Regions from separate parts of the Serinibacter salmoneus genome, predicted to be linked through region 1. Evidence: predicted binding sites of a transcription regulator. Region 1 holds the regulator's gene; each other region holds the start of a gene.
What was found. Region 1 encodes HrcA, which represses chaperone genes, less so after heat shock. Its sites were predicted from a motif close to TTNGCACTCGNNNNNNNCGAGTGCNAA; they were not measured.
Positions count from the first base shown of each region.

Region 2: groES (co-chaperone GroES) is a predicted target of HrcA. The motif match lies at 1,976-2,002, and genes of this name have one in related genera.
Region 3: ATL40_RS12810 (Hsp20/alpha crystallin family protein) is a predicted target of HrcA. The motif match lies at 3,332-3,358, and genes of this name have one in related genera.
Region 4: groL (chaperonin GroEL) is a predicted target of HrcA. The motif match lies at 3,272-3,298, and genes of this name have one in related genera.

Region 1 is NZ_PDJD01000001.1:1,759,908-1,765,016, forward strand. Features, by position in the region: gene ATL40_RS07895 (PhoH family protein) at 1-584, opposite strand, end outside; gene dnaJ (molecular chaperone DnaJ) at 584-1,702, opposite strand; gene hrcA (heat-inducible transcriptional repressor HrcA) at 1,752-2,807, opposite strand; gene ATL40_RS07910 (DUF3097 family protein) at 2,930-3,808, shown strand; gene ATL40_RS07915 (DUF2189 domain-containing protein) at 3,893-4,819, opposite strand; gene hemW (radical SAM family heme chaperone HemW) at 4,829-5,109, opposite strand, start outside.
Region 2 is NZ_PDJD01000001.1:612,812-617,920, forward strand. Features, by position in the region: gene ATL40_RS02640 (glutamate--cysteine ligase) at 1-723, opposite strand, end outside; gene ATL40_RS02645 (class I SAM-dependent methyltransferase) at 723-1,937, opposite strand; gene groES (co-chaperone GroES) at 2,164-2,460, shown strand; gene ATL40_RS02655 (WhiB family transcriptional regulator) at 2,657-2,947, opposite strand; gene ATL40_RS15155 (MerR family transcriptional regulator) at 3,297-4,193, shown strand; gene guaB (IMP dehydrogenase) at 4,303-5,109, shown strand, end outside.
Region 3 is NZ_PDJD01000001.1:2,873,724-2,878,832, reverse strand. Features, by position in the region: gene ATL40_RS12825 (MBL fold metallo-hydrolase) at 1-263, opposite strand, end outside; gene ATL40_RS12820 (CotH kinase family protein) at 360-1,883, shown strand; gene ATL40_RS12815 (hypothetical protein) at 2,010-2,357, opposite strand; gene ATL40_RS12810 (Hsp20/alpha crystallin family protein) at 2,815-3,246, opposite strand; gene ATL40_RS12805 (LacI family DNA-binding transcriptional regulator) at 3,480-4,541, opposite strand; gene ATL40_RS12800 (uracil-xanthine permease family protein) at 4,754-5,109, opposite strand, start outside.
Region 4 is NZ_PDJD01000001.1:2,341,935-2,347,043, forward strand. Features, by position in the region: gene ATL40_RS10460 (NUDIX hydrolase) at 1-320, shown strand, start outside; gene ATL40_RS10465 (DUF4031 domain-containing protein) at 317-1,255, shown strand; gene groL (chaperonin GroEL) at 1,493-3,121, opposite strand; gene ATL40_RS10475 (hypothetical protein) at 3,343-3,810, shown strand; gene ATL40_RS10480 (hypothetical protein) at 3,807-4,730, shown strand; gene ATL40_RS10485 (alpha/beta hydrolase family protein) at 4,879-5,109, opposite strand, start outside.

The DNA.
Region 1 (5,109 bases):
TTGTCGGTCAGCGTGCCGGGGAGGAAGCCGAGCCGTTCACCCGCCTCCACCGCCGGCCGGGTCAGCAGGATCCGGGAGACCTGCTTGGCCTGGAGCGCCTGCACCGCCTTGGCCATCGCGAGGTAGGTCTTCCCGGTTCCGGCCGGGCCGATACCGAACGTCACGGTGGAGCGGTCGATGGCGTCGACGTAGTCCTTCTGCCCCACCGTCTTGGGGCGGATGGTGCGACCCCTGGAGGAGAGGATGTTGGTGGTCAGCACGCGCGAGGGCGTCACCGTGCCCGCGTCCCGGAGCATGCCGATGGCGCGGTCCACGGCGTCCGCCGTGAGCGGCTGCCCGGAGCGCGCCACGGCCGCGAGTTCGGCCATGAGGTTCGCAGCCAGGTCGGCCTCGCCGTCGGGGCCGGCCAGGGTCACCGTGCTGCCGCGCAGGTGGACCTCGAGGGTGGGGAAGCCGCGTTCGACGGCGCGCATCACCTCATCGCGCGGCCCGACGAATGCGCGCATGTCCAGGTCCTCGCCGAGTTGGACGACTCGCGTCGCCTCCGCCCGGGGGATGCCGCCGGAGCTCGGATCCTGTGCCACTAACGCCCCGCGAACTTGTCGCGCAACCGGGAGAACATCCCGGCGCCCACGGGAGCCACCCTGGCCTCGGGCCGTTCCTCGCCGCGCAACTGCGCGAGTTCGTGCAGCAGTTCGGTCTGGCGTTCGTCCAAATTGGTGGGCACCGTGATGTCGAGGTGGATGTGCAGGTCACCTCGCCCGTGGCCGCGCAGTCTGCCCATGCCCTTACCGCGCAGGGTGATGACGGCGTCGCCCTGCGTGCCCGGGGCGATGTCCACCTCCTGGGGGCCGTCCAGGGTGTCCAGGGTCACCGTGGTGCCGAGCGCTGCGGCGGTCATCGGCAGCGCGGAGGTGCAGTGCAGGTCGTCACCGCGGCGGGTGAAGATCGGGTGCCGCTTCTCGTGGATCTCCACGTACAGGTCGCCGGCGGGCCCGCCGCCCGGGCCGACCTCGCCCTGCGCCACCAGCTTGATGCGGGTGCCGTCCTCGACCCCGGCGGGCACGTCCACGTCGATCGTGCGGCGGGTCCGCACCCGGCCCTCACCGGAGCACTCCGGGCACGGCTCGGGAATCGTGGAGCCGAAACCCTGGCAGGCGTCGCAACGCTGCTGTGTCATGACGTTGCCCAGGAACGAGCGGGCCACGCGCTGCACCGAACCGCGGCCACCGCACACGGTGCACGGCTTGGGACTGGTCCCCGGGCGCGCACACGATCCGTGGCAGGTGGAGCAGACCACAGCGGTGTCGACCGGGATCTCCTTGTGCGCGCCGAACGCCTCCTCCTCCAGGGTCAGTTCGATCGGCACCAGGGCATCCTGCCCGCGCCGGGCGCGCGGGATGGGGCCGCGGCCCCCGCCGCCGCCCGCTGCAGCACCGAAGAACGACTCGAAGATGTCGCTGAAGGCGAAGCCCGCACCCGCGCCACCCGCACCGCCGTCCATGCCGCCGGAGTCGTAGCGCTGACGCTTGGCGGGGTCGCTGAGGACGTCGTGGGCCACGGAGATCTCCTTGAACTTCTCCGCGCCCTCGTCGCCCATCACATCGGGGTGGTACTTGCGCGCCAACTTGCGGTAGGCGCGCTTGATCTCCTCGGTCGAGGCGTCGCGGGAGACGCCGAGGCTCTGGTAGTAGTCAGTCACGTAGGTGTGTTTCCTTGCCGTCGGGTTGATGCGCCGTGGGTGGGAGCTCTCACGAGTTCACCACGTGGGAGAGGTACCGCGCCACGGCGCGCACCGCCGCCATGGCTCCGGGATAGTCCATACGGGTGGGTCCGAGCACCCCGAGGAAGGCCAGGGCGTCGGAGGAGGTCTCGCCGCCGTAGGGCGAGGCGACCACGGAGGTCTCCGCGAGGCCCTCGTGCTTGGTCTCGGCCCCGATGCGAACCGCGACCTGGAGGTCGTCGTCACTGCCATCGGCCGCCATCTCGGCGAGCAGCCGCATGATCACGACCTGCTCCTCGATCGCCTCGAGGACCGGGGAGATCGTCTGTGCGAAGTCGACACCGGAGCGCGCGAGGTTCGCCGTACCCGCCATGACGATCCGATCCTCCACCTCCTCCATCAGCGTCTCGGAGATGACATCGGCGACGGCGTCGACGACCGGGACCAGGGAGGGCTCCACCTGGTGGGCCACCCGGGTCAGCGCCGCGCGCAGGGTGGGCATGCGCAGGCCGGCGGCGGCCACGTTCAGGCGGGCGCGCAGGTCCGCGACCGTCACCTCGTCGAGGACGGGTGAGGGGCCGGGCGTGGCGGGGGCCGCGACCATGCGCTGCTCGACCCGTCCCGAGTCCGTGATCATGACCACGAGCAGCCGCTCGCCCCCGAGCGGCACGAGCTCCACATGCCGCAGCGCGGAGCGACGCAGGGAGGGGTACTGGACCACCGCGACCTGATGGGTGAGCTGGGCCAACAGCCGGACCGTCCGGTTCACGGCGTCGTCCAGGTCCACCGACTGCTCCAGGAACGACTCGATCGCGCGCCGCTCGGGCGCGGTCAGTGGCTTGATCGAGGCCAGATGGTCCACGAACAGTCGGTACCCGGTGTCGGTGGGGATGCGGCCGGCCGAGGTGTGCGGCTGCGCGATGTAGCCGGCGTCCTCGAGGGCGGCCATGTCGTTGCGGATCGTGGCCGGGGAGACCCCGAGGTTGTGACGCTCCACGAGGCTGCGCGAACCCACGGGCTCGCGGGTCGCGACGTAATCGGACACGATGGCCCGCAGCACGTCGAGTCGACGGTCCGTACTCATGGAATCACCTCCGGCGGCCAGCACTCTCGATGGGTGAGTGCCAATTCTACGCGCTCCCTCGCCTCACCCCTTCGGGCGCGTCGCGCACCGCCCCCACGCGATCGACTTCCTACGCTGCCAGCATGCCCGATCTGTACGGACGAGATGTCCTCGCCAGCACGAGCCCACACGAGGATCCCCGGGTGCGCACCGGCTCACGCGCCGTGACCCGCGACGTCGAGGCCGCGCCCGGCCTGGTGGTGGAGGACGTCACCTCGGGGTACGTGGGCGAGGTGATCACCGTGGAGAAGACCAACGGTGGGCACGTGGTGGTGCTCGAGGACCGCCGCGGGGCGCGACGCTCCTTCCCGCTGGGCCCGGGGTTCTGGATCGAGGGCAAGCCGGTGCGGCTCGTGCGGCCGCGACCGAAGTCCGCACCCGCCCGGCCGTCCCGGACGGCGTCCGGCTCCGTCGCCGTCCACGGGGCGAGGGCGCGCGTGGCCCGCGCGTCCCGGATCTGGGTGGAGGGCAAGCACGACGCCGAGCTCGTGGAGAAGGTCTGGGGCGACGACCTGCGCCTGGAGGGGATCGTCGTGGAGCTCCTGCAGGGTGCGGACCATCTCGAGGAGATCCTCACGCAGTTCGCCCCCGCACCCCAGCGCCGCGCCGGGGTGCTGCTGGATCACCTGGTGTCCGGCTCCAAGGAGAGCCGTCTCGCCGCCCAGGTACTGCACGGCCTCGGTGCCGCCGCGCAACACGTGAAGGTGCTCGGGCACCCGTACGTGGATGTGTGGCAGGCCGTGAAGCCCGAGCGGGTGGGGCTGCGAGCGTGGCCGGATGTACCGCGCGGCACCGACATCAAGGTGGGGTCGCTCGCGGCGCTGGGATGGCCCCGGCGCACGCAGGCCGATATCGCCCAGGGATGGGCCCGCATCCTCGGGTCGGTCCGCGATTACCGGGACCTGTCCCCCGCGCTCCTGGGCCGGGTGGAGGAACTGGTGGACTTCGTCACGATCGAGTGAGTCGGGATGTCACAAGGGCCGGCGGGAATGTTCCCGCCGGCCCCTCGCTGTGAGCGCACCGTGCGCTCACTCGATCCGTCTCCCTCAGGCAGCGACCGTGCCGCCCGTCACGCGGCGGTAGAACACCGCGATGGAGAGCATCGCCCACGGCATCGTGACCAGAAGTCCGATGAAGCACGCCAGGAGACCCACGAGCGGCGCCGCGAGCTGGGTGACCAACAGCAGCAGGATCACGGGCACGGCGTTCTTCATCGCCACGTCCACGCTGGCCTTGATCGCGTCCATGAAGCCCATATTGCGGTCGATCGCGAAGTAGAGCGCGAACATCCCGAAGAAGAAGACCACGTACGCGCCGATCCAGGTCCAGCCCACCAGGCCGGAGGCGATGCCGAGCAGCAGAGCGACCACGATCGCGGAACCGATGTTGCGGAAGGTGAAGAAGTCACCCAGGCGCGCGCGCCCGTTGTCCACGATCGACAGTGCGCCGTTGATGATCCCGATCTGCGCAAAGAACCCGGCCAGTGCGCTCACGACCCCGACCACGATCGTGCCGCCGACGCTGATGCCCGATCCGAGCGCGGCCATCGCTTCGGAGTCCGAGGTGCTGGTCGCGATGGACGGTGCCAGGACGATGGCGTACAGCGCACCGATCACGATGCTCAGCCCGATGCCCCAGATCAGGAACGCCCCGAGGAGCACACCGAAGTTCTTCCACAGTCGGGACCATGCGATCGACAGCGCCGTGCCGAGATCGTTCGGCGGAGCGACCGGAGCCGCCCCGTAGGCTCCGGAGGGCGGGGGTGGCGGCGGCGGGAAGGCGCCGTACCCCCCCTGGCCTCCGGCGGGCGGCGTGCCGTAGGAGGGGGGCGGGGGCTGGGTGCCGTAGCCAGGCGGGGGCGGGGGCGGGGTCTGCCCCGCGCCCGGTTGGTTGTCCCAGGGGTTGTTCGGCGGCTGATCTCCCGCGGCGTCGTCGGGCCGGTCCGGGTCGGGCGGGGGGTATGGCGTGGACATGAGTTCCTCCTAGGTCAAGGCGTGAACGACCGCGTCAGCAAGAAGCCTCCCACGCCGCGTCAAGTGCAGGCGAGCATCATGGCAGGTCACCAGCCCGTCCCGCTCGAGTTGCGCCACGCTGCCCGCATCCAGGCCCGCCACCGGGAAGCCCTCGGCCAGGCGCGTGCCCAGCAGCACCCGCTCCAACTCCCGGGCGGTCGCATCCAGCAGTTCCCTGCCCGCCGCGGGGCTCTCCCCCCGCGCCAGCCGGCCGGCGTACGCCCTCGGGTGCTTCACGTTCCACCACCGCA
Region 2 (5,109 bases), 1.1 Mb from region 1:
GATGGTCCCCAGCCGGGGCGAGGGGCGGATGTCCCAGCGCACCTCGTCGAAGGTGTCGATCACGCCGGTGTGCATCATGTCGCCGACGTACTGTTCCAGCTGACCCCAGGTCTCGAACTGGAACGGCAGCCCGGCCGTGGGAAGCTGCTGGAAGATCAGCGCCCGGTTGGAGGCGTAGCCGGTGTCGTCCCCGCCCCAGAACGGCGAGGACGCCGAGAGGGCCTGCAGGTGGGGCACCACCGTCAGCAGCGCGCGCATGATCGGCAGCACCTTGGCGGGGTCCTCGATGCCGACGTGCACGTGCACGCCGTAGATGAGCATCTGCCGCCCCCACCACTGGGTGCGGTCGATCAGGGTGGCGTAGCGCTGCTTGTTCGTGACCTTCTGCCGCCGCCACCGCGCCGTGGGGTGGGTGCCCGCGCACAGCAGTTCCACGCGCAGCGGATCGGTGATCCCGCGGATCTCCTCGATCGCCCGATCGAGATCGGTGGCGGCGCCGTCGACCGTGGTGTTGATTCCCGAGACGACCTCGACGGTGTTGAGCAGCAGCTCCTGCTTGATGTTGGGGTGCTCCCCACCGCCGGGGGGCGCGACCGCCTCGATGATCGGCTCGGCCACCTGGCGCAAGTCACCGGAGTCCACGTCCACCAGGGCGAGTTCCCACTCCAGGCCGATGGTGCCGCGTGCGGACTCGGCGAAGGTGAGCGGGTGAGGCTGGGCCATCAGGTCTCCTCGGCGTGGGGCACCCGCTCGACGACCAGGACCTGCGCCGCCCCACGAATGCGTGTGAGCACGATCGTGGCGGAGTTCGGGCCACGAAGCGAGAGTTGTCCACGGAGCGTCGCGGGGTCCAGGGCGCTGCCGCGCTTCTTGATCTCCAGGCGCCCCACGCCGCGCTCGCGCAGGTAGGCCCGCAGCCGCTTGAGGGAGAAGCCCATGGAGTCCAGCACGCGGAACGCCGTCGCCAGGGGGGTAGGGGTGAGGGTGGCCGAGGTGATGTACGCGATCGTCGGGTCGATGAGGTGCCCACCCACGGTGCGCGCCACCTCGGCGACCAGGCCGGCGCGGATGATCGCGCCGTCGGGTTCATAGAGATACCCGGCCAGGGGGCCGTCCGGGGCCTGCTCGACGGCGGAGCTCGCCGTGCCCTGCCAGGTCAGGTTGGTGGCCGACTCGCCCTGGATCACCAGGGCGCTGCGCCCTGGGCCCTCGGGAGCGAGCGGGCCGAACCAGAGGTCGGCCTCCAGGGTCTGGCCGTCCACGCTGATCCACTGGGCGTGGGCGTCATCGGGGATCTCCCGGTGGGCGAGGGCGGACCCGAGCTTCATGCCCAGAGCGGGGACGCGTTCGCGCAGCGCCATGAGGGTGTGGGGGTCGGGGGAGTGGTCGGCAAGGCGGTGCACGCGCCCCTTGCCGGTGCGGCGCGCGGGGTCGGCCCAGATGCCGTCCACCGCGTTCAGGTCCACGGCCGCGGGGTCCAGGGCGTCGGCTTGGATCACCCGGGCCTCGGGGAGCTGACGGAGGTTGACGCCGGCGACCAGGGCGGTGGCGGGATCGCGCTCGACGGCCAGCACCCGCAGGTCCATGCCGGCCAGCGCCATCGCGTCCGCCCCGATGCCGCAGCCGAGGTCCGCCACGGTGCGCACGCCGGCCTGGGCGTAGCGGTGGGCGTGCCTCCCGGCCAGGCTCAGCCGGGTGGCCTGCTCCAGGCCGTCGGGGGTGAAGAGCATGTCGCGCGCGAGGTCGCCGAACTTGGTGACCGCCTTGGCTCGCAGCCGGGACTGGGTCAAGGCAGCAGCGACGAGGGCGGGATCGAAGCCGGCCTCCCGCAGCGCCGAGCCGAGCGCGAGGCTCCGCTTCTCGTCGTAGGGCGGGAGCTCGGCCAGGAGCGCCCATCCCGCGGGTTCGGCCAGGGCGGAGAGTGCGTCGAGGTCCACCCCACGATCCTGCCGCATTCTCGGTGCGGAGCGGACCGTTGGCACTCGCCTTGACCGAGTGCTAATCGGCTTCCTAGACTGGCGGCGGATCGAGGTCGCACCCGTGAGGGCGCGGTCCTCGCCCAGTACCCGAGCTCGTGGTGGTTCGACCCCCGCGACGGCGGACCCGTGCGAGGGAGGGTGCTGAACCTGTCGTTCCCATCAGATACGGAAGGGGAGGTCCGACGTGTCGGTCTCCATCAAGCCGCTCGAGGACCGGATCGTCGTTCAGACGCTCGAGGCCGAGCAGACCACGGCATCGGGGCTCGTGCTCCCGGACAGCGCCAAGGAGAAGCCCCAGGAGGGCAAGGTGCTCGCGGTGGGCCCGGGTCGCGTGGACGACTCCGGCAACCGCGTCCCGGTGGACGTCGCAGTCGGCGACGTCGTCATCTACTCCAAGTACGGCGGCACCGAGGTGAAGTACTCGGGTGAGGACTACCTCATCCTCTCGGCTCGCGACATCCTCGCGATCGTCGAGAAGTGATTCGCGGCGGGCGCTGACCCGCGCAACGACAAACGCCCCGCTCCGGCCATGCCGGAGCGGGGCGTTTGTCGTCGGTGTCAGCACCTCTCACGCGCAATCCCGCATTGCGATTCCCGGTCGAGGGGCATCGAGGACCGGCGCGCTCGCGAATGCCGTCGTCGATTCCCGAGCGCGCGCCGGTTGCGGGAAGGGCGATTCAGCCGGCCCGGCGCAGCGAGCCGTCGAGGATGGCGACCCGCTCGTCCTCGGACAGTCCGCCCCACACGCCGTAGGGCTCGCGGACGGACAGCGCGTGCTCGCGGCACATCGCCACCACGGGGCATTGTGCGCACACTGCCTTTGCTGCCTCGTCCCGGCGGCGCCGCGCGCTGCCGCGCTCACCCTCGGGGTGGAAGAAGATCGACGGTTCTGCCTTGCGGCAGGCGCCCTCGTACTGCCATTCCCAGTGATGCATCGCGGGTCCGGGGAGGCGGGAGAGTTCAGCCATGAGGGCTTCCGTTCCTGTCGGGGGGCTGACGGGCTGAGACGACCTTATATTCGACTCAATTCCGATTCAAGGGGCGTCCGTGACCAGTTCGCGGCATTAGGCGTCTCGGAGGTGGCTCGGAGGTGAACGCATGAGGACCTGCGCATCTGGTCGCGACCGGGGTCGTGGAGCGTCGTTGCGCTCTTGACCTGGGACGACGTTGTGCGCGGGTATGTGGTTCGTGGGCGGCCTCGGGGTCGTTCGCTGCGGTCTGAGGCGGTGTGACTGCACGCAAAACTTCTTCCGCACCCGGGGCCGTCCTCCTGGCAGACTCGTCGTGTGGCTGCATGACCGAGGTAAGGGGGAACCGATGTCAAGCCAGCGGGATGGGGGAACATCCAACGGCGGTGAGCGGGCCGCGGTCGAGGCGCACCTGACGGTGGCCGCGGTCGCCGCGCGACTGGGCGTGGCCGCCTCGACGCTGCGTACGTGGGATCGGCGCTACGGCCTGGGACCATCGGGGCGCGCCGCCGGTTCTCATCGCCGGTACTCGCAGGAGGACCTGGCACGACTGGAGACGATGCGAGCGCTGACGGAGCGCGGTGTCGCACTGGGCGATGCCGCACGCATGGCGCAACAGTCCGCGCCGGTGCCGGACGCGCTCGTGGAGGATCTCGATGCGCTCTCGCTCGCGGCGGCGGCGATCGATTCGGGTCATGACCGGTTGGTCACGGTACTGCGGGCCTCGGTCGGGCGCCGAGGTCTTCTCGAGACGTACCTGAGCCGGGTGGAGCCGGCGTTCGGCATCCTCGCGGATGCGGAGCGATCCGATGTGCCCGGGCACGAGCCGGAGGTCGCGGTCACTGCCGCGATGCTGGAGATCGTCCGCGAGCACGCGGCGCTCGCCGCGCCGAGCGTGGACGGCGAAGTCCTGGTGGTCGGGGAGGGGCGGTTCCCGCTCTCGGCGCACGTCCTGGCCGGCGCCCTCGGCGAGCACGGTGTCCGGGCGCGAGTGGCCAGGCCACGGGCGGACGGGGCCAGCACCCACCACGGATGTGGGCGCGCTGCGCTGGCGATCGAGATCCACGTGGTGGGCGGGACCCGGGTGGAGGTGAATCGCGACGAGTGCGAGCACGACCTCATGCTGGTGGGCTCGCATGCGGACTCCGGCGTGGTGGCGCACCGCGTGCGCACGCTGTCCGCCGCGCTGCCTGAGGCGCTGGACGTGCTCGCCTCCCGCGCGAGCGCAGGGGAGGGCGAGGCCTGACGCCCTGACGCACTCGCCGTCGTACGATGGCGGGGTGTCAGACGCCGCGATCCAGCCCGCAGTCCTAAGCGCCAGTGACGCCACCCGCGAGGCGGTGACCGGAGCCTCGATGGGCGCCCCGGCAGCCCGCAGTGTGGCCGACAAGTTCGGCTTCGTGGGCCTCACCTACGACGATGTCCTGCTGCTGCCGGGAGAGACGGACGTCATCCCGAGCGAGGCGGACACCACCACGCGCCTGACGCGGGAGATCTCGCTGCGCATCCCGCTGATCTCGGCGGCGATGGACACGGTGACGGAGTCCCGGATGGCGATCGCCATGGCCCGCCAGGGCGGGATGGGCGTGCTGCACCGCAACCTGCCGATCGCCGACCAGGCCGCCCAGGTGGACCTCGTGAAGCGTTCGGAGTCCGGGATGATCACCGACCCGGTCACGGTGGAACCCGATGCGACGCTCACCGAGTTGGACGCGCTGTGCGCCGCCTACCGGGTCTCCGGCCTGCCGGTGGTCGACGGCGACGGCATCCTGGTCGGGATCATCACCAACCGCGACCTGCGGTTCGTGCCCCGGGAGGAGTACGAGGCCACCCGCGTGCGCGAGGTGATGACCGCCGCCCCCCTGGTGACCGCGCCGGTGGGCATTCCCCGCGCGGACGCCGCGGCCCTGCTGCGCAAGCACCGGGTGGAGAAGCTCCCGCTGGTGGACGCCGGTGGCCGGTTGCGCGGACTGATCACCGTGAAGGACTTCGTCAAGACGGAGCAGTACCCGCAGGCCACGAAGGACGCCGACGGGCGGTTGCTCGTGGGAGCCGCGGTCGGCTTCTTCGGCGACGCCTGGGAACGCGCGACGGCGCTGGTGGAGGCGGGCGTGGACGTGCTGGTGGTCGACACCGCCAACGGGCACGCCCGACTCATGCTG
Region 3 (5,109 bases), 1.1 Mb from region 1:
TCAGCGGGGTGCAGCAGCACCGGGGCGCCGGTCTCCCCCGCCAGCCACGGCGCACCGCCCACGTGATCCCAGTGACCGTGGGTGAGAAGGATCGCGACGACGTCGCGGCCGTCGATCAGGGGCAGCAGGGCCTCGTCCGGGTGGCCGGGATCCACCACCAGGCACTCCTGTGCGTCGCCCACCACGAGGACGTTGGTCTCGTGCCCGGGGCGGCGGGAGCCGGCGGGGGCGGTGCTCACGTGACGGTCCAGGCGCAGGGTCATGGACCCAGCCTGACAGGTCCTGCCGCCCCCCCGACTCCCAGGAAGCCCCCAGCGCCGCCCCAGAACCGTCCCATATCGGCCTGGTTGTCTACCCCCATGAAGAAGCGAGCCTCCCTCACCACGATCAGCGCAACTGCGGCAGCCATCGCCCTCGTCCTGGCGGGCTGCTCCACGGCGGCCACCGGTTCCACCACCGCCTCGGGCACCACGAGCGTCACCAGCGTCAGCCTCGCGGCCGACGACGGATCGTTCTTCGACTCCTCCACCGTCCACTCCATCGAGATCCTGGTGGACGAGGCCGAGGTCGAGGCCATGATCCAGACCTACCTCGACACCGGCGAGAAGGAGTGGCTCGAGGCCGATGTGGTGATCGACGGCGTGACCTACGAGAGCGTGGGCATCAAGCTCAAGGGCAACTCCAGCCTGCAGGGCGTGACGCTGGACACCCCGATCACTGACCTGCCGTGGCGGATCCGGACTGACAAGTACGTGGATGACCAGAGCATCGAGGGCGTCACCGACATCGTGGTGCGTTCCAACAACACCGAGAGCTCCCTGAACGAGGCGGTGGCCCTGGAGATGCTCAGCTACGCGGGCCTGGCCACCGAGGAGTCCAGCGCCACCCGGTTCTCGATCAATGGGAGCGAGGAGGACCTGCGGCTGACGGTCGCGGTGCCCAACGACTCCTGGCTGGAGCGCAACGCCGAGGCGGGTCTGCTGCCCTCCTCCGACGGCATCCTGTACAAGGCCGAGAGCGGGTACGACTACTCCTGGTTGGGGGAGGACGGCGACCTCTACACCGAAGCCTTCGACCTGGAGGAGGGCGAGGAGGACTACCAACCGCTGGTGGACTTCCTGGACGTGGTCAACAACACCACCGACGAGGAGTTCGCCGAGCAGCTCCCCGAGGTGCTCGACGTCGATTCCTTCGCGCGCTACCTCGCGCTGGAGGACCTCATCGACAACTTCGATGACATCGACGGCCCGGGGAACAACTCCTACCTCTACTACGACCCCGCCTCCGGTCAGATGACCGTGGTGGCGTGGGACCACAACCTCGCCTTCGGGGTGCAGAACGGCGGCGGCCAGCCCGGTGAGATGGGCGGCGCACCCGGCGAGAGGGGCGGCGTGCCCGGTGGCCGCGGCGCTGCTCCCGGCGCCGCCGGTGAGTTGCCGGAGGGTGTGGCCGAGGGTGAACTGCCGGAGGGTGTGGCCGAGGGTGAACTGCCGGAGGGTGTGGCCGAGGGTGAGCTGCCGGCGAGGCCGGGCGGCGCACCGGGTGGTGTGCCCGGCGACGCCGCTGGCGGTGGCTTCGGCGGTGGCGCCCAGAGCGGGAACAACCAGCTCACCACCCGCTTCCTGGAGAACGAGGAGTTCGCCGCCCTGTACGAGGAGGCGCTCGCCGATCTGCAGGCGGAGCTCTACGACTCCGGGCTCCTGGAGGAGACCGTCGACTCCTGGGTCGACGTCCTGACCGCCGGCGCCTCCGACCTGATCGACACCACCACGCTGCAGAGCGAGTCCGAGTCGATCCTCGGCTACGCGACCAGCGAGGTCCAGGCCCGCACCAGTGAGACCCGCGAGGAGACCGGCGCCGCCGACCCCGGCGCGACAGCGTGAGATGAGGCGTCCCGGGGTGGCCCCTCCCGCCCGGGACGAGACGGCCCCCGGACCGCGTGTGCGGTCCGGGGGCCGTCTCGTGCTGCCGGGGTCCGGCGCCCCCGAGCGGGGGTGCCGGGCTCGGTCTCAGCCCTCCAGGAGGAAGCGCGTGGCGCGCTCGGCGGCGCGCGCCGTCGGGGGCTGGGTGCTGCGGAAGGCCAGGTGGGTTCCGCCGTCGCCCACGAGGTCGCCGTCACGGGTGACCTCGATGCCCCAGGAGCGGGGCTGGTCGACCGGGCGGCCGCGGCCCGCGTCGACGATGAGGAAGACGCGACGGCCGTCGTCCAGGAAGGCGAGCGGCTGGGGCCGGCGGGGTTCGCGGCGCTCCGCGAGCATGGTGCGCACGCCGTGGGCCGCGGCCTCGGCTGCCAGCGTGATCTCGCCCGCCAGGGTGCCGGGGCGGGTGGTGGTCAGATCGGGGTGAATGGTGGTCATGGGTCCTGCTCCTTGTGCTGTGCGGCCCGATCGCCGGGATCGACTCGCTCGCGGTCGGCGCGTGATGAGTGCTGCCAGACCTGCGGTGCGTGCCGGGGCCGCGGGGGTTCTCACCGCGTCGGCCGAACGGTCGGGTGGGGCCTCGTGGCCCTCGCGGGGCCGGTGGCCCTGCGATTGGCGGCTTACGCCGCCGATCTCGTCGCGACGTCGAAGTCGCGGACGAAGCCTTCACTGTAGGTGACAACCGCGCCGTCGTCCACTTCATTCCGCCGCCTCCGGCCCGCGAGCGACGACGATGCCCGCGAGATGGTCCGCCGGGCGTCGTCGCTCGCGGGCTTCGGACCATCTCGCGGCGGCGCAGGCAGCGAGGACAGTGCGGCGGCACACGCAGCGAGGGCGCGGCGGGCACCTGGCCCACCGCGCCCTCGCTGTTGTGCGATGCGGCGCTGCTGCGCGTTCAGCTCGCCGCGTCGGTCAGCTGCGCGTTCTGCGCGCTGTGCTGCACCTCGATGCGGCGCGGCTTGGCCTCCTCGGCGACCGGGATGGTCAGCGTGAGGACGCCGTCGGCGTAGGTCGCCTCGATCTTGTCCAGCGCGAGGCCGCGGCCCACGGTGAGCTGCCGGGCGTAGGTGCCGACCGGGCGCTCCTTGGCGAGCCACTGCACGTCGTTGTCCTCGGCGGCGCTGCGCTCGGCGCGGATCGTCAGGGTGCGGTCCTCGACGTTCACGTCGATCGAGCCGGGGTCAGCGCCCGGCAGGTCGGTGCGCAGCACGTAGTGGTCGCCGCTGCGGTAGAGGTCCATCGGCATCTGCGCGGATGCGCGCTGCGAGGAGACCATCTGGCCGAAGAGGCGGTCCAGCTCCTGGAAGGGGTCGTAGCGGTTGGCCATGTCCTTCTCACCTCCGGTGTCGGGGTCCTCATCGGACCCGGTGTGGTTGGTCGGCGGGGTTTCCCGTCGGCGGTACACCACTGTTTTAGCACTCCGCAACCGAGAGTGCCAGCCAAAGTTGAGCGGAGTTCACTCAAGGCGAACGGCAGTGTGTGGGCGCGCGCGGAGGTGGCCCGTGCTCGCGCCTGGAGGGCCGGAACGGGGAGTGAGGGTGTGGCGGAATCGGGGCGCCGTCAGGCCCGGGCGCGCGCCGGCCCGACGGAGTTGCGCTCGACGACGTGACTCCCGCCCGTGACGGTGACGTCGGCCGGGTCCGCACCCTCGATCTGCGCCACGAGGGCGTCGACGGCGGCGACCCCGAGCTGGTCCAGGGGCATCGCCACGGTCGTGAGGCTGGGAATGAGGAAGTCCGCGGCGGGGAGGTCGTCGTAGCCGATGACCGAGACGTCCCCTGGCACGCTCAGGCCGAGGCGCGTGACCGCCTTCAGGCAGCCGAGCGACTGGCCGAAGGTGGAGCCGAACACGGCGGTCAGTTCCGGGTGCGCGCCCAGGAGTTCCGTGGCGGCCCCGTGGCCCCCGGTCTCGTTGAACGGTCCGGTGCGGACCCGGCTGCCGTCCAGGCCGAGCGCCTCCATGCGGGCCTGGAAGCCCGCGATGCGTGAGCGGGCGGGTTGGAGCTCCAGCGGGCCGGAGACGAGGCCGATCTCGGTGTGGCCCTGGGCGTGCAGGTAGTCCACCACCAAGGCTGCGGCGCCGGCGATGTCGAGCCCCACATTGCGCCCCGACCCGGGGACCTCGCGGTTGACGAAGACATGAGCGATGGAGCGCGAGTCGCCCGCGAGGCTGGCCAGCAGGGGGGAGTCGGGCCGCGCCGATCCGACCAGGAGCCCGTCCACGCGCCCGGTGCTCACCAGGTCGGCGTACTCGTTGGCGCCGGCGGGGGACTCCGCCGCATCCTCGGCGATCAGCACGACGTAGCTGAGTTCACTCGCGCGGCGGATCGCTCCCCGCAGGATCGTGGAGTAGACGGTGTTCGTCAGGTCCGGGATGAGGAAGGCCAGCGTGCCGGTGCGGGCCACCGAGAGGGCGCGGGCGCCGGCGTGGGGTCGGTACCCGAGCTCTCGGGCGATCTCGAGCACGCGTTCGCGGGTCTCCGGGCGGGTGCGCAGCGTGGGATCGGCGTTCATGATGCGCGAGACGACGGACTTGGTCACGCCGCTGCGCTCGGCGACGTCGATCAGGCGCGGCCGCGAGCGGGGTGAGGTCGCGCCGATGCCCCCGTGCTCCTGCGTCACTGTCCGTCTCCGTCGTCGTCAGCCGCGGGGCTCCGTTCCGCGGCGTGGTGTGCGTCGCGGCAAGCCTATCCAGGTGCTCCCTGGTGTTCCGTCCTGAGCGACGAGGAGGAGCCAGGCGCAGACGCTCGTGCCGTCCCGGCCCACCGGGTGGCACGGTGCGGGGCGTGCGCCGATCGGCGCACGCCCCGCACCGTGCTCGCGGGAGGCGGTCGCTAGACCTGGGAGGCCGGTGAGGCCGCCTCGGCGTGGGTGCCGCGCCACCGCGCGATCGCACGCATCACGTGGTAGATCACCAGGGCCGCCACCGAGCCGAGCGCGATGCCCTCGAAGGTGAGGTCCCCGGCCACCCAGGTGTAGTTCGCGATGCCGATGATCAGGGCGATCGCGGCGGTGGTCAGGTTCACGGGGTCGGCGAAGTTCACCTTGTTCTGCACCCAGATCCTGGCGCCGAGCACGCCGATCATGCCGTACAGCACGGTGCCGGCCCCGCCGAGCACACCCACCGGGATCGTGGCGATGAGCGCACCGAACTTGGGGGACAGGGAGAGCAGGAACGCCGTGGCGGCCG
Region 4 (5,109 bases), 580 kb from region 1:
GGGGCCACCTCGAACCCGAGGACCCCACCCTGCTCGCGGGCGCCCTGCGCGAGGTGCGCGAGGAGACCGGGGTGAGCGACGCCGTCGCGCACCCCGCACCCGTCTACCTCGATGCGCATCCGTTCTCCTGCCGCGGGGAGCCCAGCCGTCACCTGAACATCGGGTTCGCGATGCGCACACCGGCCACGCCCGACGGCGCCCTGCCGCCCGTGCAGATCAGCGAGGAGTCCCTGGACGTGCAGTGGTGGCCGCTGGATGCACTGCCGCAACCACGACCGGCGCGGCTGGAGGCGGAACTGCGGGCGGCCGCGCTCGCATGATCCTGATCGATCCTCCCGTGTGGCCCGCGCACGGGACGGTCTTCTCCCACCTGGTCTCCGACGCCTCGCTCGGCGAACTGCACACCTTCGCCGTGGCCGCCGGCATCCCGGCCCGGGCCTTCGACGGCGACCACTACGACGTGGCCGCGCGCTGGCACGAGGTGCTCATCGCCCGTGGGGCGGCACCGGTCAGCGGCGGCGACCTGGTGCGCCGGCTGCGCGCGAGCGGCCTGCGCCGCACCGCCCACGCGCGCCGGGCGGAGCGGGATGACCTCCGGCGACGCTGGGCCGGCCTCAGCGACGGGAGCACACCGGGCGCGGCCTGGGGCGGGATCGGCGAGGATCTGCTGGCGCGCTGGTCGCAGCGCGGGCGGCTGCACCATGGGCTCACCCACCTGCGCGAGGTGCTGGACGCCGTGGACCTGCTCACCGCCCGGGGCCAGGCCCCGAACCAGGTGCGACGGCGGGCCCTCCTGGGTGCCTGGTTCCACGATGCGGTCCACCGCTCGGGGCGGGCCTTCGAACACCAGGGGGGCCGCGCCGTCGTGCCCGGTCAGGACGAGCGGGACAGCGCGGCGCTGGCGCGCGCGGCGCTCGCGGGGACCCGACCCGCACGCGAGGGCGAGGCGGTGGCGGCCCTCGTGACGATGACCGCGGACCACCGCCCGAGCCCGGGGGACCAGGCGGCGGCGATCCTCAGCGACGCGGACCTCAGCGTGCTGGGGTCCTCCCCCACGCGCTACGCGGACTACGCCGCCGCCATCCGTGGCGAGTACGCGGACGTCCCGGAGGCGGACTTCCGCGCGGGCCGCGCGGCGATCCTGCGGGATCTGCTCGCCGGGGACCTGTTCCACACGCCGGCCGGACGGGCGCGCTGGGAGGACGCCGCGCGCCGCAACATCGCCGACGAGATCACCCGCCTCACCTCGGACTGACCGGACTCTCCCGCCGAACGTGCCCTTGCGCCGCCCGCGCGCGAGCGAACCCTGCGCAACCCATCGCTCGGCGCACCCAGCTCCCGCCGAACGTGCCCTTGCGCCGCCCGCGCGCGAGCGAACCCTGCGCAACCCATCGCTCGGCGCACGGGGCACGCGAAACGGGCGGCCACCCCCGAGGGGGTGACCGCCCGCTGACTCACTGCGCGCGCGAGGCGCGAGGTGGTCGGCTCAGCCTCAGAAGCCCATGCCGCCCATCTCGTCGCCGCCGCCGGCGGGAGCCGGAGCCGGGGGCTCGGGCTTGTCGGCGACGACGGCCTCGGTGGTCAGGAACAGACCGGCGATGGAGGCGGCGTTCTGCAGCGCGGAACGGGTCACCTTCACCGGGTCGTTCACACCGGCGGCCAGCAGGTCCTCGTACTCGCCGGTGGCGGCGTTGAGGCCCTGACCGGCGGGCAGGTGACGGACCTTCTCGGCCACGACGCCGCCCTCGAGACCGGCGTTGATCGCGATCTGCTTGAGCGGGGCGTCGATCGCGAGCTGCACGATCGTGGCGCCCGTGGCCTCGTCACCCTTGAGGTCCAGCTCGGCGAAGGCAACCTTGCCGGCCTGGATGAGGGCGACGCCACCACCGGCGACGATGCCCTCCTCGACGGCCGCCTTGGCGTTGCGCACGGCGTCCTCGATGCGGTGCTTGCGCTCCTTGAGCTCCACCTCGGTGGCCGCACCCGCCTTGATGACGGCCACGCCGCCGGCGAGCTTGGCGAGGCGCTCCTGGAGCTTCTCGCGGTCGTAGTCGGAGTCGGAGTTCTCGATCTCCGCGCGGATCTGCTGCACGCGGCCCTCGAGCATCTCGGCGTCGCCGCCGCCCTCGACGATGGTGGTCTCGTCCTTGGTGACGACGACCTTGCGGGCCGTGCCCAGCACGGACAGGTCGGCGTTCTCCAGGGTGAGACCCACGGTCTCGGAGATGACCTGACCACCGGTGAGGATGGCCATGTCCTGCAGCATCGCCTTGCGGCGGTCACCGAAGCCGGGAGCCTTGACGGCCACGGAGCGGAAGATGTTGCGGATCTTGTTGACCACGAGGGTGGCCAGCGCCTCGGACTCGACGTCCTCGGCGATGATCACGAGCGGCTTGCCGGACTGGATGACCTTCTCCAGCAGCGGCAGCAGGTCCTTGACCGTGGAGATCTTCGACTCCACCAGCAGCACGTAGGCGTCCTCCAGGACGGCCTCCTGGCGCTCCTGGTCGGTGACGAAGTACGCCGAGAGGTAGCCCTTGTCGAAGCGCATACCCTCGGTGAGCTCGAGCTCCAGGCCGAGGGCGTTGGACTCCTCGACCGTGATGACGCCCTCCTTGCCGACCTTGTCGATGGCCTCGGCGATGAGCTCGCCGATGGCCGGGTCGTTGGCGGAGATGGCGGCGGTGGCGGCGATCTCGTCCTTGGTCTCGATCTCCTTGGCCTGCGTGCGCAGCGCCTCGGTGACCTTCTCCACGGCGACGTCGATGCCGCGCTTCAGCGCGATCGGGTTGGCGCCGGCGGCGACGTTGCGCAGACCCTCGCGCACGAGCGCCTGGGCCAGCACGGTGGCGGTGGTCGTACCGTCACCCGCGACGTCGTCGGTCTTCTTGGCGACCTCCTTGACGAGCTCGGCGCCGATCTTCTCGAACGGCTCCTCGAGCTCGATCTCCTTGGCGATCGAGACGCCGTCGTTGGTGATCGTGGGGGCGCCCCACTTCTTCTCCAGGACGACGTTGCGGCCCTTCGGGCCGAGGGTGACCTTGACGGCGTCGGCGAGGCGGTTCAGGCCTCGCTCCATGCCGCGGCGGGCCTCCTCGTCAAAGGCAATGATCTTGGCCATGTGGCTGACGATCCTCCGTGTTCGGGCGTGTCACCGGCTCGATGCCCGCGACGGACGACGGCGCCGAGCACGGTCTGGTCCCGTACCCCGCGACGCCTCATCGGCTCCGGTGGTTCTGTCACTCTCACCGCGAGAGTGCTAACGCCATTATTGGCACTCTCACCACGAGAGTGCAAGCAGCGGTGCCCCGCGCGCGGGCACCCATCGCCTACCGTGGCGTGGTGACCTCCCGACCGACCTCGCGCCGACTGACCCGCTGGGGCCTGGCCTGGCGCCTCCTGGCCACCGCGGCGGCCCTCGGGGTGCTGACCGCGGGCCAGCTCGTGGACACCGACGACTACTTCCCGCTCGGCTCCCTGTCGCAGTACGGCGCGCCGAAGGACCTCAACGGCACCGTGCGATCGGTCTACCTCGAGGCGCAGTTCGAGGGCGAGAGCGAGATCCGCACCCTCGGCCTCAACCACGCCTCCACCGGCGTGGCGCGCGGCGAGATCGAGGGCCAGCTCGGCCGGTTCATGGACGATCCCTCGCTGCTCCAGGCGATCGCGGACGCCCACGCCCGGCTCCGCCCCGAACGCGCTCAACCGGAGGTGCTCTACCTACGCCGCTCGGTGACGCAGTTGCAGGACGGCGAGGCCGTGGGTGAGCCGGAGATCCTCACGCTGGCCACCTGGGAGGTTCAGCCGTGAGCGCGCACACCAATCCTGAGGGGGGCACCGCAGCCACGGGCGGCACGACGGCGAGGCGCCCCTGGCCCCGACGCGCGGCCGGCGCGGTGGCCGGGTGGCTGGCGCCCGAGGTGCCGCTCGCGCGGGTGGCGGCCTTCCGCATCCTGATCTACGCCTTCCTCGTGCTGGACGTCACGTGGGTGCGCGCCAGCGTCATCCCCCACGGGTACGTGCCGGATCTGTACCAGCCCACCTGGCTCGCGCGCGCCGTCCACCTGCCACCCTTCGGTCCGCAGGTCGGCACCGCGCTGCTCTGGGTGATCCTGCTCGGCTGCGCGGCCGGCATCGCCACGACCCTGTGGGGCCGCTGGCAGCGCACCACCGGCTGGGTGGTCGCCGCGGCCTTCTGGGTGTGGATGCTCAACTCTCAGGGCTACGGCTACGTCAGCCACGACCACCTCGCGCTCATGGTGGCCGTCACCGTGCTGCCGACCGTGGGTGCGGCCACGCTGCGCGACGGCGATGCCTCCCAGGCGGCCGGGTGGGCGTTGCGCTGTGTGCAGCTGGGCGTGGTCGCGACCTACGTGGGCAGTGCGGTGCTGAAGACGCTGCGCGCGGGCACCCCGGCCGGGTGGGCGAACTCCGCGGTGTTCGTGTGGGCGATCATGCGCCGCGGCTCGGCCCTGGTGACCTGGACCCTGAACTACCCGTGGCTGCTGATCCTCGGGCAGTGGGCGCTGCTGATCCTGGAGTTCCTCTCCCCGATCGTGCTGTGGCTGCGCGGCCGCTGGCTCTACCTCGCGGTGGCCGTGTTCGTGGCCTTCCACGCGATGACGTTCGCCGCGATCGGCATTCACTTCCTGCCCACGGTGATCTGCTGGGCGGCGTTCCTGCCGCTGGAGCGGCTGCCGTTCCTGGCGCGGTTGCGCCGGGCCGCCTGAGCGCTCACCACCCCGCGCCCACCCACGCGGCGCCTGCCACCCAGCGACGACGTGCCTGCGGCGGCGAGCCCGTGCCCCGGGGACACGGTCTCGCCGCGGGCGGTACGGATTCGGCGTGGGACTGCGAGCGAGCGGCGTCGTCTCGCGGTCAGGCCTCGAGGGGCAGGTAGCGCCCGAACCACTCCAGGATCGCCTCGAAGCGTTCGCGTCGGTGCCGGGGCCGTCCGGAGCGGGAGAGCTCGTGCCCCTCACCGGGGAAGAGCAGCAGTTCGGTCGGTACGCCCTGGCGGCGCAACCCCACGTACCAGCGCTGACCCTGCTCCACGGGGCAGCGCCAGTCCTGCTCGGAGTGGATCACCAGCGTGGGGGTGACCACGCG